DNA from 3 places in the Rahnella sp. CJA17(1/100) genome. Region 2 is predicted to be linked to each of the others. Evidence: predicted binding sites of a transcription regulator. Region 2 holds the regulator's gene; each other region holds the start of a gene.
The links. Region 2 encodes LexA, which represses DNA repair genes until DNA is damaged. Its sites were predicted from a motif close to TNCTGTATGTACATACAGNA; they were not measured.
Positions count from the first base shown of each region.

Region 1 (5,587 bases), on a different contig from region 2:
CACGATCAGGGCTGCAAATGTCGCACCACCACCCACACCGGCAACACCGGCAGAGCTCAGTGTCACGATACCAACCAGCGTCGCAATCCATACCGGATCAAACGGGTCGATGCCGACGGTTGGCGCAACCATGACGGCCAACATGGTTGGATACAGACCTGCACAGCCGTTCTGACCAATCGTTGCCCCGAAAGATGCCGCAAAGCTGGCGATAGATTCAGGAATACCCAGACGGCGTGTTTGCGCTTCAACGCTCAGCGGGATGGTCGCAGCACTTGAACGGCTGGTGAAGGCAAAAGTCAGCACCGGCCAGACCTTACGGAAGAATTTCGCCGGATTAACACCGGTGAACGACAGTAGTATCGCGTGAACAACAAACATAATGCCAAGACCCAGGTAAGACGCGACCACAAAGCTGCCGAGTTTAATGATGTCCTGAATGTTCGAGCCGGCGACCACTTTGGTCATCAGAGCCAGTACCCCGTACGGGGTCAGTTTCATGACCAGACGCACCAGCTTCATCACCCATGCCTGCAGGGTATCGATAAAGGCCAGAATGCGCGGACCTTTTTCTGCATCATCTTTCACCAGTTGCAGGGCGGCTACACCAACGAAGGCGGCGAAGATCACGACGCTGATGATTGATGTCGGACTTGCGCCTGTCAGATCAGCAAACGGGTTCTTAGGGATAAAGGAAAGGATCAACTGAGGCACGCTCAGGTCAGCCACTTTGCCGACATAGTTAGACTGAATTGCCGTCAGTCGCGCCGTTTCCTGCGTACCCTGTACCAGGCCGTCAGCGGTGAGGCCGAACAGGCCCGTCACGAAGATACCCACCAGAGAAGCGATCAGTGTGGTGAACAGCAGGGTACCGATGGTCAGGAAGCTGATTTTCCCCAGCGATGACGCGTTATGCAGTTTCGCTACCGCGCTCAGAATAGAGACGAAAACCAGCGGCATGACGATCATTTGCAGCAACTGGACGTAGCCGTTACCGACAATATTGAACCAGGTAATTGAGGTTTTCAGTACCGGATCATCGGAACCGTAGATCAGCTGTAAAGCCAGGCCAAATACGACACCCATAGCCAGACCCAGTAAAACTTTTTTTGCCAGGCTCCATTGCTTGTGGCGGGTTTGTGCCAGCAGCAAAAGCAGGGCAACGAAAACCACTACGTTAAGAACGAGCGGAAGATTCATACCAGACTCCAAACTTATAATTTTGATAAATGAAACGGGTGTTTCCGGAAAAGGACTGCACCATCCCAAAGCATTGGGGGGCAGAATATCAGTTTGAGGGTCTGAGTATTTATATCCAAAAGGAATTCATTATAACTTTTTGTTGGTATTTGTATTAATTTTCATCATATCGGCAATATTTCATACTATTCAGATGAATAATTTCAGGATGTGATTAAAAAAGTCAGGATTTATTGCACCAATGATGGGCGTCCAGTCTGGCCAGAAAAGCGTCAGGCCGACCAGCATAAGGCAGAGCGTGCGCTCGAGTTGATTACCTTTCTGGCTGTTAATCAGCGGTAGCCGGAAACGCCATCGACAAGGCCAGAGCAGCGGCACTCCTGCAGGCGTCAGCATATCTGCCAGGATATGGCTCAGGTAACCGATAATCATGGCGTGGAAAGCATCAGCGGGGATCACCCAGTCGTGAGGGAAATGAGTGCGTAGCAGGAAAATCCCTCCAGCCACCGCCAGCAAACTGTGAGTGAATCCACGATGACCAAAAGCCCGGGCGATGGGGGCTGACAACCATTTAAGACGCTGACCCAGCACCGATTTGGGGTGATCAATATCGGGCAGCAGACAGGTAAGCAAAGACCCTGGAATGATGTGCCACCAGTCACCATGCGCCAGTTCGGGAGAAAGCTGGGCCTTCTTAGCAAATACTGCACAGGCAATTGAGAAAATGAGATGGCCTTCCGCCGTCATGACGCGTCCGAACTGGATAACTGTTATTTTATCCAGTATAAGTGAAACTGTCACAATCTTGGAAGAGATGCCCTGTAACTAATTGTCAACGGACTGATAAAAAAAAAAAAAGCGTATAAGAATACGCCTTTCTGGTGTCACTTATGCTGCCCTTAACGCGCGAGCCAACCACCATCGACGGCAATGGTGTAACCATTAACGTAATCAGAGGCTTTCGATGCCAGAAAGACTACCGGCCCCATGACATCTTCCGGCAGACCCCAGCGTCCGGCGGGGATTCTGTCGAGGATTTCTTTGCTGCGTTCTTCATCGGCGCGCAACTGTTCCGTATTGTTAGTCGCCATATACCCCGGCGCAATCGCATTCACATTGACGTTATGCTTCGCCCATTCATTGGCCATCAGTCGGGTCAGACCCATTACTGCGCTTTTTGACGCGGTATAGGAAGGCACCCTGATCCCCCCCTGATACGAGAGCATAGAGGCAATATTTATAATTTTGCCACCGTTACCCTGTTTGATGAACTGCTTCGCCACGGCCTGAGACATAAAGAACAGCGTTTTGCTGTTCACATTCATCACATCATCCCAGTTTTTCTCGCTGAATTCGATGGCATCTTCACGGCGGATAATCCCGGCGTTATTGATCAGAATATCGATATGACCAAATTCCCCGACTGCTTTCTCGATCAGCTCAGGAATGCCTGTGATGGTGCTCAGATCAGCCCTCAGATCGAGAAAACGGCGGCCTAACATGGTGACTTTTTTTTCAGTTTCTTCAGGGGCGGAAACGTTAATGCCCACAATATCGCATCCCGCCTGCGCGAGACCCAGCGCCATGCCTTGTCCCAGCCCGGTATTGCAACCGGTGACGATTGCGACTTTGCCGCTTAATTCAAATGAACGGAGGATCATATTCAGAGTCTCTTTTGCAACGGCGCGTTCGCCATAAAAAATGAGTTGCTCTGCCGGTGAAGGCAGAGCAAGGGGGAGTTAGCGCAGTTCGCTGACTTTGACGTGATCCATGTCATCGAATACCTGGTTCTCACCGACCATACCCCAGATGAAGGTATAGTTTTTGGTACCCACCCCGGCGTGAATTGACCAACTAGGAGAGATGACAGCCTGCTCGTTGTGCACTAATAAATGGCGGGTTTCCTGTGGTTGCCCCATCATATGGAACACGGCAGTTTCCGCTTCCATATTGAAGTAGAAATACACTTCCATACGACGTTCATGGGTGTGGCAAGGCATGGTATTCCACAGGCTCCCCTCTTCCAGTTTGGTCAGCCCCATGGTCAGCTGACAGGTTTCCAGAACGTCGGGCACGATGAATTTATTGATGGTGCGGCGGTTGCTGGTAGCTGCATCGCCGATGGTCTGCGGAGAGGCTTCCGCCAGCGTGATTTTTTTGTTCGGGAAAGTCGTGTGTGCCGGCGCACTGTTGTAGTAGAACTTGGCCGGTCTGGAGGCATCAACGCTGCTGAACTCGACCCGCTTTGCCCCTTTGCCGACATACAACGCTTCTTCATGACCAATTTCATAGGTTGTACCGTCAACCACGATCAGACCCGGGCCGCCGATATTAATCACGCCGAGTTCGCGACGTTCAAGAAAATAGCTCACGCCAAGCTGTTTACCGACTTCATCACCCACGGATACCGTTTTTTCAGCGGGCATGACGCCGCCGACAATGATGCGGTCGATGTGGCTGTAAGTCATGGTATAGGCATTTTTCTCAAAGATTTTCTCAATGAGGAATTCACGGCGTAATTCAGCGGTATCAAGCGTTTTCGCGTGGTCGCTGTGGATACTTTGACGAACTTGCATGTCGGTGCCTCTCATGAATGACGATATCAAGGAGGACTTACCGGGCTAGTCTGACCGTTGCGTGGCAGTGACAGCGTACAGAAGCAGGAGAGCTCCCGGCTCGTCCTTGTTGCAGGAATCATAGGTTCATTGGCATGCGAATTCAATAAAAATGAAATAACGTTTTATTTATTTTATGAGTCAGTTCAAGATTTACGAAATTAAACGAAGCTTCAAAAATTGTGGCAGGAGAAATGCGTGGAGAAGGTATATGGAAAGCAGAGAATGCAAAGAAGGTGCGCAGCGGCATGAGCGGCTGCGCATAAATTTTAGCAGATGTGTGCCACACGCAATTCTTCGAGGGAAGAAAGTTTGACATCGGCAAGCGCCCAGCGTGGATCCACACTGTATTCATGGTCCGGCACCACCACCGAGCGCATACGCGCGGCTTTGGTGGCGATCATGCCATTAAAGGAATCTTCCAGCGTCACACAGTTGAGCGGATCAACCTGTAATTCTCCGGCAGCCAGCAGATAGACTTCAGGATGCGGTTTGCTGTAAGGCAGCTTTTCCGCTGAAACACGAACCTTAAAGAAGGAGTGTAAATTAAACATTTCCAGCACGGTATCGAGCATAAACAGCGGTGATGCCGACGCGAGACCAATCTTCAGCCCCTGATCACGGCAAAGCTCAAGGGCGTGATTCACGCCAGGCAGCAACGGCCGGGTTTGTTCTACCAGTTCAATCGTGCGGGCAATAATCATTGAGGACACTTCTTCCTGACCCGGACCCTGCCACGGAAGCGCCTGATACCACATTCTGACCACCTGATCGATACGCAAACCTAGCGTATCCGGCAGCAAATGGCGCTGGGAAATATCAACGCCCAGGCGACTGAAAACGTCCAGCTCAGCCTGAGTCCATAACCGTTCAGAATCAATTAACAGACCATCCATATCGAAAATTGCTGCATTAACAGGGCGGACATAAGCCATGAAAGCGGACTCCCTCACAATAAATAGAAACCCACTTTAACATCGGTGGGAATGCAGGTGAAATCTGATGTGAAAATGAACAGGATGGACGTTCCCGGTACAGCGTTACGCTAACTGATTAAAACATTGGGCGGAGCAGGCTTTCTGTGGGTAAACTTAGCCGTTGCTTTAGGTATCCTAACAAGGGGAATTCATGACGTACCAACAAGCCGGACGTGTGGCAGTAATTAAACGAATTGCGGGATGGATCATTTTTATCCCTGCGCTGCTTTCTACGCTGATTTCTTTGCTGAATTTCATCAACGAGCACACTAAGACGGAGCAGGGCATCAACGCGGTCATGCTGGATTTCATCCACGTGATGGTGGATATGGTGAAGTTCAATACCTCGTTTCTCAATGTCTTTTGGTACAACTCACCGGTGCCAGCTTTAGGGCAGGGTTTCACCAGCGCGAACATCATGTTCTTCATTATCTACTGGCTGATTTTTGTGGGGCTGGCACTTCAGGCTTCCGGTGCGAGAATGTCCCGTCAGGTAAAACATATTCGCGAAGGGATCCAGGATCAGCTTATTCTGGAACAGGCGAAAGGTGCTGAAGGCCGGACACGTCCGCAAATTGAAGAGCGTATCGTGATACCGCGACACACGATTTTGGTGCAGTATTTTCCGTTGTATATTTTGCCAATTATCATCGCTGTCATCGGCTACTTCATTTTGAAATTATTAGGATTAATGGCCTGATAATTTGACGACATATTTATAACGGGTTTCTGTGAGCATGAAAAATAAGGCCTGAATATTAACGTTTTCAGGTCTTATTTGTTCAGAGCTGAAAT
Region 1 is NZ_CAWOJA010000044.1:353,233-358,819, forward strand. Features, by position in the region: gene AACU55_RS18535 (L-cystine transporter) at 1-1,200, opposite strand, end outside; gene AACU55_RS18540 (metal-dependent hydrolase) at 1,390-1,947, opposite strand; gene kduD (2-dehydro-3-deoxy-D-gluconate 5-dehydrogenase KduD) at 2,100-2,861, opposite strand; gene kduI (5-dehydro-4-deoxy-D-glucuronate isomerase) at 2,940-3,776, opposite strand; gene hxpB (hexitol phosphatase HxpB) at 4,085-4,750, opposite strand; gene AACU55_RS18560 (YniB family protein) at 4,944-5,492, shown strand.
Region 1: AACU55_RS18540 (metal-dependent hydrolase) is a predicted target of LexA. The motif match lies at 1,966-1,985, and genes of this name have one in related genera.

Region 2 (5,587 bases):
AGCCTGTCAGGCTTCAATTTTTAAGTGAGTTAGCCTGCGCGACAACAATTAAAAAAACGCCCGGACTCTGTAAAAAGTCCGGGCGTTTTGTTTTTTTTAATCTGATGTCTGGCGCTAATACGGGTTAATGATCGGTATCGCGTACATCCATCTTCGGTTCAGCCGGTGGCTCCGTTGCTTGCGGCAGCTCAGAAGGCATTCCCGCACTCTCGATAGTTAGCTTGATATCCGGTGTCATCAGGTCGCTGAGCATGAGGTAAATCTCACGCGTTTGTTCCTGAATGGCATCGCCGGTGTCACTGATATAGCCTTCTGCGCGCAGTGTGCCGACCAGCGTCGAGAACACGGCTTTATCGAAGAATTCAGGGGCATTGATACCGTGCAGCACGGATAAACGCTGCGCCATAATCCGGCTCTCTTTTTCCAGTGCACCGCGGTTGATGCTTGGGTTATTGGTGAGCAGGGAGAAGGTAATCGCGTAACGTTGCAGCGTTTCACGTACGCCAGCCGCCAGCAACTGGAGGGTGCGGATACGGGCCGGATTAAGTGTCAGCTCATCATCTTCAAGGTGAATGATTTGCTGACGCGCCAGTTCCAGCGTCAGAACATCCAGCACTTGTGGCAGCTCAGGCGTATCGAAATGCATAAACAGTTCGGCTTTGAGCATCGGATAAATCAGTTCGACCTGATGCAGTAATTCCGCGCGGCTGACCTGGCGGTGGTGCATCACAATGCTTGAAATCAGTGATGGCAACACCAGCATATGATGGATGTTGTTGCGGTAATACGTCATCAGCACGGCCTGTTCGCGAGGCAGAACGATGATGTCGCCAATGTTGTCTTTCTCAACCTGGAACTTATTCATGTTCAGCGCGTGATCAAGTAACTGGTCAGCGGTCAGATCAGGCACCGTCGAATCCGCGTTGTAAGGCACGTTACGCAGCAATTGCAGATAACAGTCGATTTGCTCGGTCAGCTGTTCGCGTGTCAGTGAACGCTGACGGGAGGCCAGCAGCGCGGTACAACACAAGTTCATGGCATTGGCTGCCGCTGAATTGTTGATGCGCACCATGATCTGTTCTGCCAAATCCTGCACTGTCGGCGTCAGCCAGCTTGGACGTTGTGCTTCGATCGGGTCGATGGCTTCACGCCAGGTTGGCACGTTCTGGTTCAGGTAAGTGGTCAGATGCAGCGGCTCACCGAAGTTCACGTAACCCTGGCCGAGGTTACGCAGCTTGCGCAACCCGTTAAGCATTTGCGTCAGGCTTTCTTTCTCTTTGGTCGCACCGCGTAATTCTTTCGCGTACGTACCCACTTCCATAACGTGCTCATAACCGATGTAAATCGGTACCAGCGTAATCGGACGTGAACCGCCGCGCAGCATGGCCTGAATGGTCATGGCCAGCGTGCCCGTTTTCGGCTCCAGCAGACGCCCGGTTCGCGAACGCCCCCCTTCCACAAAGTATTCCACCGAATAACCGCGGCTGAACAGTTCGCCCAGATATTCACGGAAAACTGTCGAATAGAGCTTGTTGCCTTTAAAGGTTCGACGAATAAAGAACGCACCCAGACGGCGGAAAATCGGGCCAGCCGGCCAGAAATTCAGGTTGATACCGGCGGCAATATGCGGCGGTACCAGACCCTGATGATAGAGCACGTAAGACAGCAGCAGATAGTCCATGTGGCTGCGGTGGCAAGGCACATACACAATTTCCTGACCGTCCAGCGCTAACTGGCGTACACGCTCGGCATTATTAACGTTGATGCCTTTGTACAAACGGTTCCACGTCCAGCTCAGCACACGGTCAGAGAGGCGCACGGCTTCATAAGAGAAGTCAGCGGCAATCTCTTCCATCAGGGCGATGGCGTTTTGTTGGGCTTTTTCGTGGGAAATTTTCTTGCTGCGGGCTTCGTCTTCAATCGCTTTCTCAATGGCTTTTGAGGCCAGCAATTTATTGAATAAATCCTGACGTGCCGGAAGACGCGGACCAACCGCAGCCAGACGCTGACGGGAGAAATGCATCCGCGCCACACGTGCCAGTTTTTGAGCAATCGTCTTATCTGTGCCGTGTTCCGTCGCCATATAACGCAGGGAAACGGTATTGGAGAAACGGACGAAACTGTCCCGCCCCAGCCACAGCACTGCGAAAAATTTCTGGATACCGTTCAGCACGCGCAGATGCGGCGTGTCGTCCTGACCTTCACGGCCCGGTGCACGACCAAACATTACCGACACCGGCAACATCTGAATGTCTAAATCCGGATTATTGCGGTGCAAATCAAGGTAGTCGTGGAACAGCTTTACGGATTCCTGCTTCGGCGTGTAATAAGAGAATACGCGCGGGCCTTCGGCTATAAAGACATGGCTTGGTAGCAGGGTGCCGTCAATTTCCAGCGGAATAAGAGGATCAGGCAGATTCTGCGCCAGACATTGCGCACGCAACGTCAGCAAATCGGCTTTGGAATTATAAGGTAATACGTACAAAATCGGCCGCGTCGGGTCTAAATGCAACTCGGTAACCGGATCTGAAGGTATGACCTTGCTCTTTACCAGCAATGAGAGTGGTAAATTCAATAATGTGTAATAAAGTCTACGCCAACCTGACATAAAAACGTGAAGCCTCTTGTTAGCAATTTCGCCGCAAGGATACCAGAAAGATCCGTGGAGATCTGTGGTCATATAAAAGCTAAAATGCTGCAAACACTCTAAGGATCAGTACCCCAAATGGCGAACCAAGTCACCGGATTTACCCGAATTTATAAAGCGGCCGGCTATTCCTGGAAAGGATTCAAAGCGGCATGGCAAAACGAAGCGGCATTTCGCCAGGAGGCCAGCGTCGCTATCCCGTTAATTTTGCTATCTTTCTGGCTTGATGTCAGCACCATTGAACGTATCCTGCTGGTGGGATCCGTCGTGCTGGTCTGTGTCACGGAATTGCTCAACAGCGCGGTGGAATGTGCAATAGACCGCATCGGGCCTGAGTTTCATGTGCTTTCTGGTCGCGCAAAAGATATCGGCTCTGCTGCCGTACTTCTGACCATCATATTGGCGATTTTTGTCTGGGTCAGCATCTTTTGGTCGCGATGGTTCTGATTTGGAATCTGCATTCCAGGAATCAACGTTATGCCCTGTTTTTATTCAATCTTAGGTTTTCATTGACCGTTTAGCTGTATATACTCACAGCAAGACTGTATAAACAACCAGGGGGCGGAATGAAAGCTTTAACGACCAGACAACAAGAGGTCTACGACCTTATTCGCGATCATATCTCCACCACCGGTATGCCACCAACCCGCGCAGAGATTGCATCACGTCTGGGGTTCCGTTCTCCCAATGCGGCGGAAGAGCATCTTAAAGCGCTGGCGCGTAAAGGTGTTATTGAGATTGTTTCCGGTGCATCACGCGGCATTCGTCTGCTGATGGAAGAAGAAGAAGGTTTACCGCTGATTGGCCGCGTTGCCGCCGGTGAACCGCTGCTGGCGCAGCAACATATCGAAGGGCACTATCAGATCGATCCGGCAATGTTTAAGCCGAGCGCCGATTTCCTGCTGCGTGTCAGCGGTATGTCGATGCGTGATATTGGTATCCTTGACGGCGATCTGCTGGCCGTGCATAAAACGCAAGACGTGCGTAATGGTCAGGTTGTGGTGGCCCGTATCGATGATGAGGTCACTGTGAAACGCCTGAAAAAACAAGGCAGTGTGGTGCAGTTATTGCCAGAGAACAGCGAGTTTCAGCCGATCGTGGTGGATTTGCGCGAGCAGAATTTCAGCATTGAAGGCTTAGCCGTAGGTGTTATCCGCAACGGCGACTGGATCTGACCTTCGTACTTCGAGCTATCTCTGCGTTGGCTGCCTTCGCGAACCCCGGTCACATACTTGTGTATGCTCCCGGCGTTCGCTTAGTTGCCGCCTTGATATAACGCGAATTACTCGGTCAGATATGACTAAGTCAGAAATTGCTGTGTCAGATAGACAAGACTAAAACTAATTGAATATGGATGGCGGCCGCCTCTGGCATCCATGTGAATTCAAAGAGAAATGCGTTTCTCTCATCATCGCCCCTTTCGGGGCGATGTCATTTACAGGCATAACCTGAACCTCCGGCATGAGATTCTCTATGCAACATCATTCCCTGCGACACACACTCAAAAACACCTTTTTAAGCCCTGCCGATAAAGCGCTCTGGATGCTGGCATTGCCGATGATTTTTTCCAATATCACGGTGCCGCTCCTCGGCCTGGTGGATACCGCAGTGATCGGTCATCTCGACAGCCCGGATTATCTCGGCGGCGTGGCTGTGGGTTCGATGATCACCACTTTCCTTTTTATGCTCTTACTGTTTCTGCGGATGAGTACCACCGGCATGACCGCTCAGGCGCTGGGCGCGAAAGATAATCAGCTTCTGGCGCGTGCTTTTGTACAACCCTTCCTTCTGGCTGTGCTGGCGGGCGTCATTATTGTGGTATTCCGTCATCCGCTGATGGAGCTGGCGTTTCACATTGTCGGCGGCAGTCAGCCCGTGCTTGAACAGGCGAGGCTGTTTATCGAAATCCGCTGGTTCAGCGCCCCGGCTTCACTGGCGAATCTGGTGATCCTCGGGTGGCTGCTCGGCATTCAGTACGTTCGCGGGCCGGTGATTTTGCTGATTGCCGGGAATTTGCTGAATATCATTCTGGATCTGTGGCTGGTGATCGGGCTGGGCTGGAACGTGCGTGGCGCAGCCATGGCGACGGCAAGCTCCGAGTATTTCACGCTACTCATCGGGCTGTATTTCGTCTGGCGGGTGATGAAACGACGCGGTATCACCGGCGCAGAAATCACCTCCGCGTGGCGTGGTAATTTGCGCCGTCTTCTCGGGCTTAACCGCGACATCATGCTGCGCTCATTACTGTTGCAGCTTTGCTTTGCATCGCTAACCGTTCTGGGCGCGCGGCTGGGCAGCCACATTGTGGCGGTCAACGCCGTGTTGATGAACCTGCTGACATTTACCGCGTTTGCACTTGACGGTTTTGCTTATGCTATCGAAGCGCATTCCGGTGAGGCATTCGGTGCCCGCAACCGCGAAAAACTGCTGAATGTCTGGCATGCCGCGTGTCGTCAGGCCGGGCTGGTTGCGTTGTTTTTTGCTCTGATTTACGCGCTGGCGGGTGGGGCGATCATTGATGCGCTGACATCATTACCGGAATTGCGTGAGCTGGCGGACCGATATCTTGGCTGGCAAATTATACTGCCGCTGGTGGCTGTCTGGTGCTATTTGCTTGATGGCATGTTTATCGGCGCAACGCGTGGGCGGGATATGCGAAACAGCATGCTGGTGGCGGCGCTGGGGTTCGGGCTGACATTGTTCACTTTACCGCTGCTGGGCAATCATGCGTTGTGGCTGGCGCTGACGGTATTCCTCGGGTTACGCGGGATTTCACTGGGCTGGATATGGCGTCGTTACTGGCGGCATGACACATGGTTTTCGTCTCCGTCGCACTGATTTTTCAGCTATTTTCAAAGAAATAAGCGCAGCTTTGTCGTTATTTCATGCTTTAGATTAATCCTAATAGTGGTTTTTATCCCTGTTTAGGGAGGATTAATC
Region 2 is NZ_CAWOJA010000083.1:214,556-220,142, reverse strand. Features, by position in the region: gene ubiA (4-hydroxybenzoate octaprenyltransferase) at 1-24, shown strand, start outside; gene plsB (glycerol-3-phosphate 1-O-acyltransferase PlsB) at 125-2,608, opposite strand; gene AACU55_RS24490 (diacylglycerol kinase) at 2,726-3,094, shown strand; gene lexA (transcriptional repressor LexA) at 3,214-3,822, shown strand; gene dinF (MATE family efflux transporter DinF) at 4,121-5,485, shown strand.

Region 3 (5,587 bases), on a different contig from region 2:
CGCGCTGGCAAGGGCTCTGATGCCTGAACCCGCAGTACTGCTGCTCGATGAACCTTCGGCCGGGCTGTCACCGAAAATGCTTACGGAAGTTTTTAGCGCCATACAAACCATTCGCCGCCAGGAAAAAGTGACCATTTTAATGGTCGAGCAGAATGCTATGGAGGCACTGCACATTTCCGACCGGGTCTATGTTCTGGCGCTGGGGAAAGTGGCGATGGAGGGCAGCGCGCAGGACCTGCTACACGACCCCCGTATGCGCGAACTCTATTTTGGCGGTCGTGCCGCCTGACAGGATCAGTAAAAAGAACAGAAGGAAGACACTATGCCGATTACCCCGGTTATCGATCACGCGGTGATTAATGTCGATGAAGAACTGGATCAGGCGCAAGGCCTGTTCCAGCGGATGGGATTTCAGCTCAGTACACGGGGGCACCATTCGATGGGCTCCAGTAACCATCTGGCCGTCTTTGCAGATAACTATCTGGAACTTTTAGGTTATGAGCCTGCCAGTCAGACAGACTCGCGAGGATTGTGGAACGTTGCGCCAGGCCTTGCCGGACTGGTCTGGAAAACCCGGGATGCGCATGCGGTATGGCAGCACCTCCGGCAATGTCAACTCGATGGCGAACCGCCGACCCGCTTCTCACGCCCGGTGATATTGCCGGACGGCAGCCAGACTGAGGCCCGGTTCTGCATCTCGCGGATCCGCGCCAGCGCCCTGGCATACGGCTTCAGTTTTTTCTGCGAACATCAAACGCCGCAGGCCGTTTGGCAGCCCGCCTGGCAGGTACATCCTAATGGCGTGCAAGCGCTGTCTGCCTTCGTTATTGCCTCGCCTCAACCTGAACAGACGCTGGCGCTGTATCACCAGTTGTTCAGTGTGGAGGCCCGCGCGGAGGCCAACGGTGGTTATGTGCTTGATTCAGGGACCTGCTGCCTGCGTATTATCACTCATCAACAAGCACGTCTGGAATTCGCGCTTCCGCCTGTCGCTGCGCAGGCACCGGCGAAAATGGTGGCGCTCTGTTTCCAGGTAGCATCACTGGAGCAGCTCAGGCGCTGTCTTAGCCAGGGGGATATTCAGTGGCGCGAGCAAGATGATCAACTGTTGGTGACGCAGCAGCATGCTCAGTGGCTGGCGATGCGCTTTAAGGATAAATAGCGGTGAAGCTCCGCCAGTTACTGTTGGTAAATCTCACTTAATTTCCATTTGTTCATCCCTGAAGTGGAAGTTAACGCCCACAGCAGCACTGAGATTATTACTGTCAGGAGCTTCGAATTTTAAGTCATTGACATCCTGTTCTATAAAGTATTAAAAAAGTCGGCTGATATTTAATTTTATAAATTATAAAGAGCTATACATGATTAAATATATTGTGTCATTTTCAATTATGATTGTCGTTCTCATTATTTTTTTGCTTAGCCGATTATATGATTTCGATCTTTCAGGGTACGGGCAACAACGTTCTATATCTTTTAAGCATAATAACGATGTTCTGATGGGGACGTTGATTATGCCTCCAGGTAAGGTTTCTCCTCCGTTTGTGCTTTTAGTTCATGGAGACGGACCTCAGGACCGCTGGTCAGAAGGTGGATATATTCCATTAGTTAAATTCCTTGTCTCACAGGGAATTGCCGTTTTTTCATGGGATAAACCTGGTGTGGATAAAAGTACAGGTAACTGGCTGGCACAGACAATGTCAGATCGCGCAGAGGAGGCGGTTTTGGCGTTAAAAAAACTGAGAGAACAGCCGGAACTGAAAAAAAGTCGCGGAGGTTATCTTGGGTTCTCGCAGGCAGGTTGGGTTGTACCGCAGGCGAGCCAACTGACAACAACTGAGTTTGTTGTGCTGATAGGTGCGGCGATAAACTGGCGTAATCAGGGCATATACTATACAGGGCAACGACTTAAAGTCGAAGGTCGCTCCCTGAATGATATTCAGGATGCTAAAAAACATGAAGCCGTGGTTTTTGACCGCCAGTTTACAGAAGAAGCAGCGGTTCTCCCCTGCCACTCCCAATGTACGCGCCAGGACTTCGAACGCAGGAATTCCCTGGCTGATGCGACGAAAGATATTTCCGGTACACATACTCCGGTATTAATTCTGATGGGCCAGGATGACCGGAATGTAGACGCTGATGAAACAGCCGCGGTCTGGGCCAAAGCACTACCAGCGGGCACTCCCCGCTGTATCAGGCAGTTGCCGGGGGCAACTCACGGACTTTTACGAAGCGAATGGTTTGATTATCAACTTGCTTCTCAGTGGCCTTTGTGGAAACAGGGACTTTTTCTGCTGTCAGGGAGATACTCATATTCGCCCGGGGCGCTCAGGACTGTCTCATCATGGATCCTGAATCAGAACTGTGTGGACTGAACTGCATTCTTATTACGTGCCGAAAGCCAGTTCTTCATCGAAGAGCAGGGACCGAGGTGACTTACCGTCAGAGTGCTACGGTTTCGCTGAACTGAGTTTAAGTCAGGCAACAAAACTATATTGGATACCACACAAACTAAATTAACAGACACTTCAAGCACTTTCAGGAATCGCTTCACAAGTTTCTTGATCCTTAGCTGCATTCAGCAATACTGTATATAAACACAGTATATCGGGATCAACATCATGCAGCTCATTCGACCAACTGAGGCTTCTCAACCAGTCATGCTTCCTCTCTTCTCTGAGAAAGTGCCCTGTGGCTTTCCGAGCCCAGCGCAGGACTATGTCGAGGACAGACTGGATCTCAACAAATTGCTGATAAGACATCCGAGTGCCACTTACTTCATAAAAGTTAGCGGGGAGTCTATGCATGGCGCCGGCATCAGTGATGGGGATCTTTTAGTGGTGGATCGCTCGCTTTCAGCCGTACATGGCGATATTGTTATTGCTGCTGTTTCAGGTGAATTCACCGTGAAAGAACTTCGTACTCATCCTTATCTACAGCTAGTACCTCACAACGATGATTATTCTTCGATTTCATTTCAAAATGCAGAAGAATTAGAAATATTCGGAGTGGTCATTTTTAGTATTAAGGCGCATAAATAATTATGTTCGCTCTCATCGACGTAAATAGTTTTTATACTTCTTGCGAAACTGTTTTTCGGCCAGACTTGCAGGGGAAGCCTGTTGTCGTCGTTTCCAATAACGATGGCTGTATTATTTCTCGCTCAGCCGAGGCAAAATCCCTTGGTATTAAAATGGGTGAGCCATTTTTTAAAATAAAAAACAATGCATATAGCTCCAGGGTTTATGTATTCAGTTCTAATTATGCACTTTATGCCGATCTAAGTGAGCGAGTTATGCAGACGCTAACTGAAATGTCTCCTTCGATCGAAGTTTACTCAATAGACGAAGCCTTCGTTAATTTATCTGGGGTAATAAATTGCATGCCCCTAAATTGCTTCGGTCATGAAATGAGAAATAGAGTATTTAAAAATACAGGATTAACTGTGGGGGTTGGTATTGCACAAACAAAGACATTAGCAAAGTTAGCTAACCATGCAGCCAAGAAATGGCGTGGCACTGGTGGCATTGTCGACTTATCGAATATTGAACGTCAGCGCAGGCTACTGGCAATTATCTCTGTTGAGGATGTCTGGGGCATTGGTCGGAGAATTAGTAAGAAACTTAATTCAATGGGTATTAATACAGCACTTGACCTGGCTGAAAGCTCATTATGGGTAATAAGAAAACACTTCAGTGTTGTTCTCGAAAGGACTGTTCGTGAACTTCGAGGTGAACAATGTCTTGAACCGGAAGAGTTTGCACCAAAAAAAAAACAGATCATCTGCAGTAGATCTTTTGGCAACCGCATAACTCAGTATTCGGATATGCATCAAGCCATTTGTGACTATGCTGAGCGAGCATCAGAAAAACTACGTAGTGAGCGCCAGTTCTGCCGTTTCGTTAGTGTTTTCCTTCATACCAGCCCACACGCACATAATGAAACATACTATGGAAATCAAGCATCCATGAAGCTACTGACCCCTTCTAATGATACTCGTGACATTATAAATTCGGCCACAAACTCCCTGAAGAGAATATGGGTTGATGGCCATCAATATATGAAGGCTGGCGTTATGTTGGCTGATTTTTTCAGTAATGGAGTAGCGCAGCTAAATTTATTTGACGATAACGCTCCACGAAAAAACAGTGCAGCGTTAATGGAGGCTATCGATAAATTAAATAACTCCGGGAAAGGAAAGATCTGGTTTGCAGGGCAGGGTATTGAAAAAAACTGGGCGATGAAACGGGAGATGCTTTCTCCCGCTTACACAACCCGATATTCAGACTTACCAGTGGCGAGGTGAAATTATTCATGCAAGCCACGAGGAAAGGAAACAGCCTCTGATGAATGCCACTCACGTTCGCCACGCTCACGAAAATCAGCGCCAGCGTCTTCGATGACTTGCTGACTTAAGGTCGGTGAAAACAGTCCGGCTATCACCCGGACTGTTTTCAAACCTGGCGGGGGAATATCAGCTGATATCTGCGCCGTTCGTCTCGATCACTTTCTGATACCAGTGGAACGATTTCTTCCTGTAACGGTTACCGGTGCCGGAAATCTTATCGTCGAGGTCGACATAAATCAGACCGTAGCGTTTACTCATCTCACCGGTAGACATACTCACCAGATCAATACATCCCCACGGGGTATATCCCATCAGTTCCACGCCGTCGTCAATGGCTTCAGCCATCGCCTGAATATGCTGGCGCAGATAGTTGATACGGTAATCATCGGCAATAAAGTGGTTTTCATCCGGCTTATCGACGGCGCCCAGCCCGTTCTCGACAATAAACAACGGCTTTTCATAGCGATCGTACAGTTGATTGAGGGCAATCCGCAGGCCGACCGGATCGATTTCCCAGCCCCATTCACTGGCTTCGAGGAACGGATTGCGCGCGCCGCCAAGCAAGTTGCCCTGCGCCGAAACCGCATCAGGATTGGTTTTGTTGATGGTTGAAGACATGTAGTAGCTGAAACCAATGTAATCCACCGTATGTTCTTTAATCAGCGCTAAATCACCCGGCTGAATATCCAGTTCAACACCCTGAGACTTCCACAAACTTTTGGCGTAATACGGATATTTACCACCGGCCTGCACGTCGGCGCAGTAGAAATTAAACGCCTGCGTCTCTTTCAGGGTTTCCAGTTGATTGACCGGATTACAGTCATAAGCGTAGTTGGTGGCAAACAGGATCATGCAACCAATCTGAATCTGTGCGTTGGTTTCATGGGCGATTTTGACCGCCAGACTGCTGGCGACAAACTGGTTATGCCACGCCTGGAATTTCGCCTGCGCCTCAAGTGCGCCGGTTTTCACCGTCAGCCCCTGACTCATGATCGGGAAATGTGCCGCGCTGTTGATCTCGTTGAAAGTCATCCAGTACTTCACTTTATGACCAAAGCGGATCAGCACTGTGCGGGCAAAACGCTCGAAGTGACCAATCAGTTCACGGTTTTTCCAGCCGCCAAACGCGGTAGCCAGATGCAACGGCATCTCATAATGGGAAATGGTGACCACCGGTTCGATACCGTGTGCAATACAGGCGTCAATCACCTGATCGTAATGCTTCAGCCCGGCTTCGTT
Region 3 is NZ_CAWOJA010000011.1:305,704-311,290, reverse strand. Features, by position in the region: gene AACU55_RS07740 (ABC transporter ATP-binding protein) at 1-289, shown strand, start outside; gene AACU55_RS07735 (VOC family protein) at 323-1,162, shown strand; gene AACU55_RS07730 (alpha/beta hydrolase family protein) at 1,362-2,375, shown strand; gene umuD (translesion error-prone DNA polymerase V autoproteolytic subunit) at 2,622-3,041, shown strand; gene umuC (translesion error-prone DNA polymerase V subunit UmuC) at 3,044-4,306, shown strand; gene AACU55_RS07715 (glycoside hydrolase family 1 protein) at 4,475-5,587, opposite strand, start outside.
Region 3: umuD (translesion error-prone DNA polymerase V autoproteolytic subunit) is a predicted target of LexA. The motif match lies at 2,586-2,605, and genes of this name have one in related genera.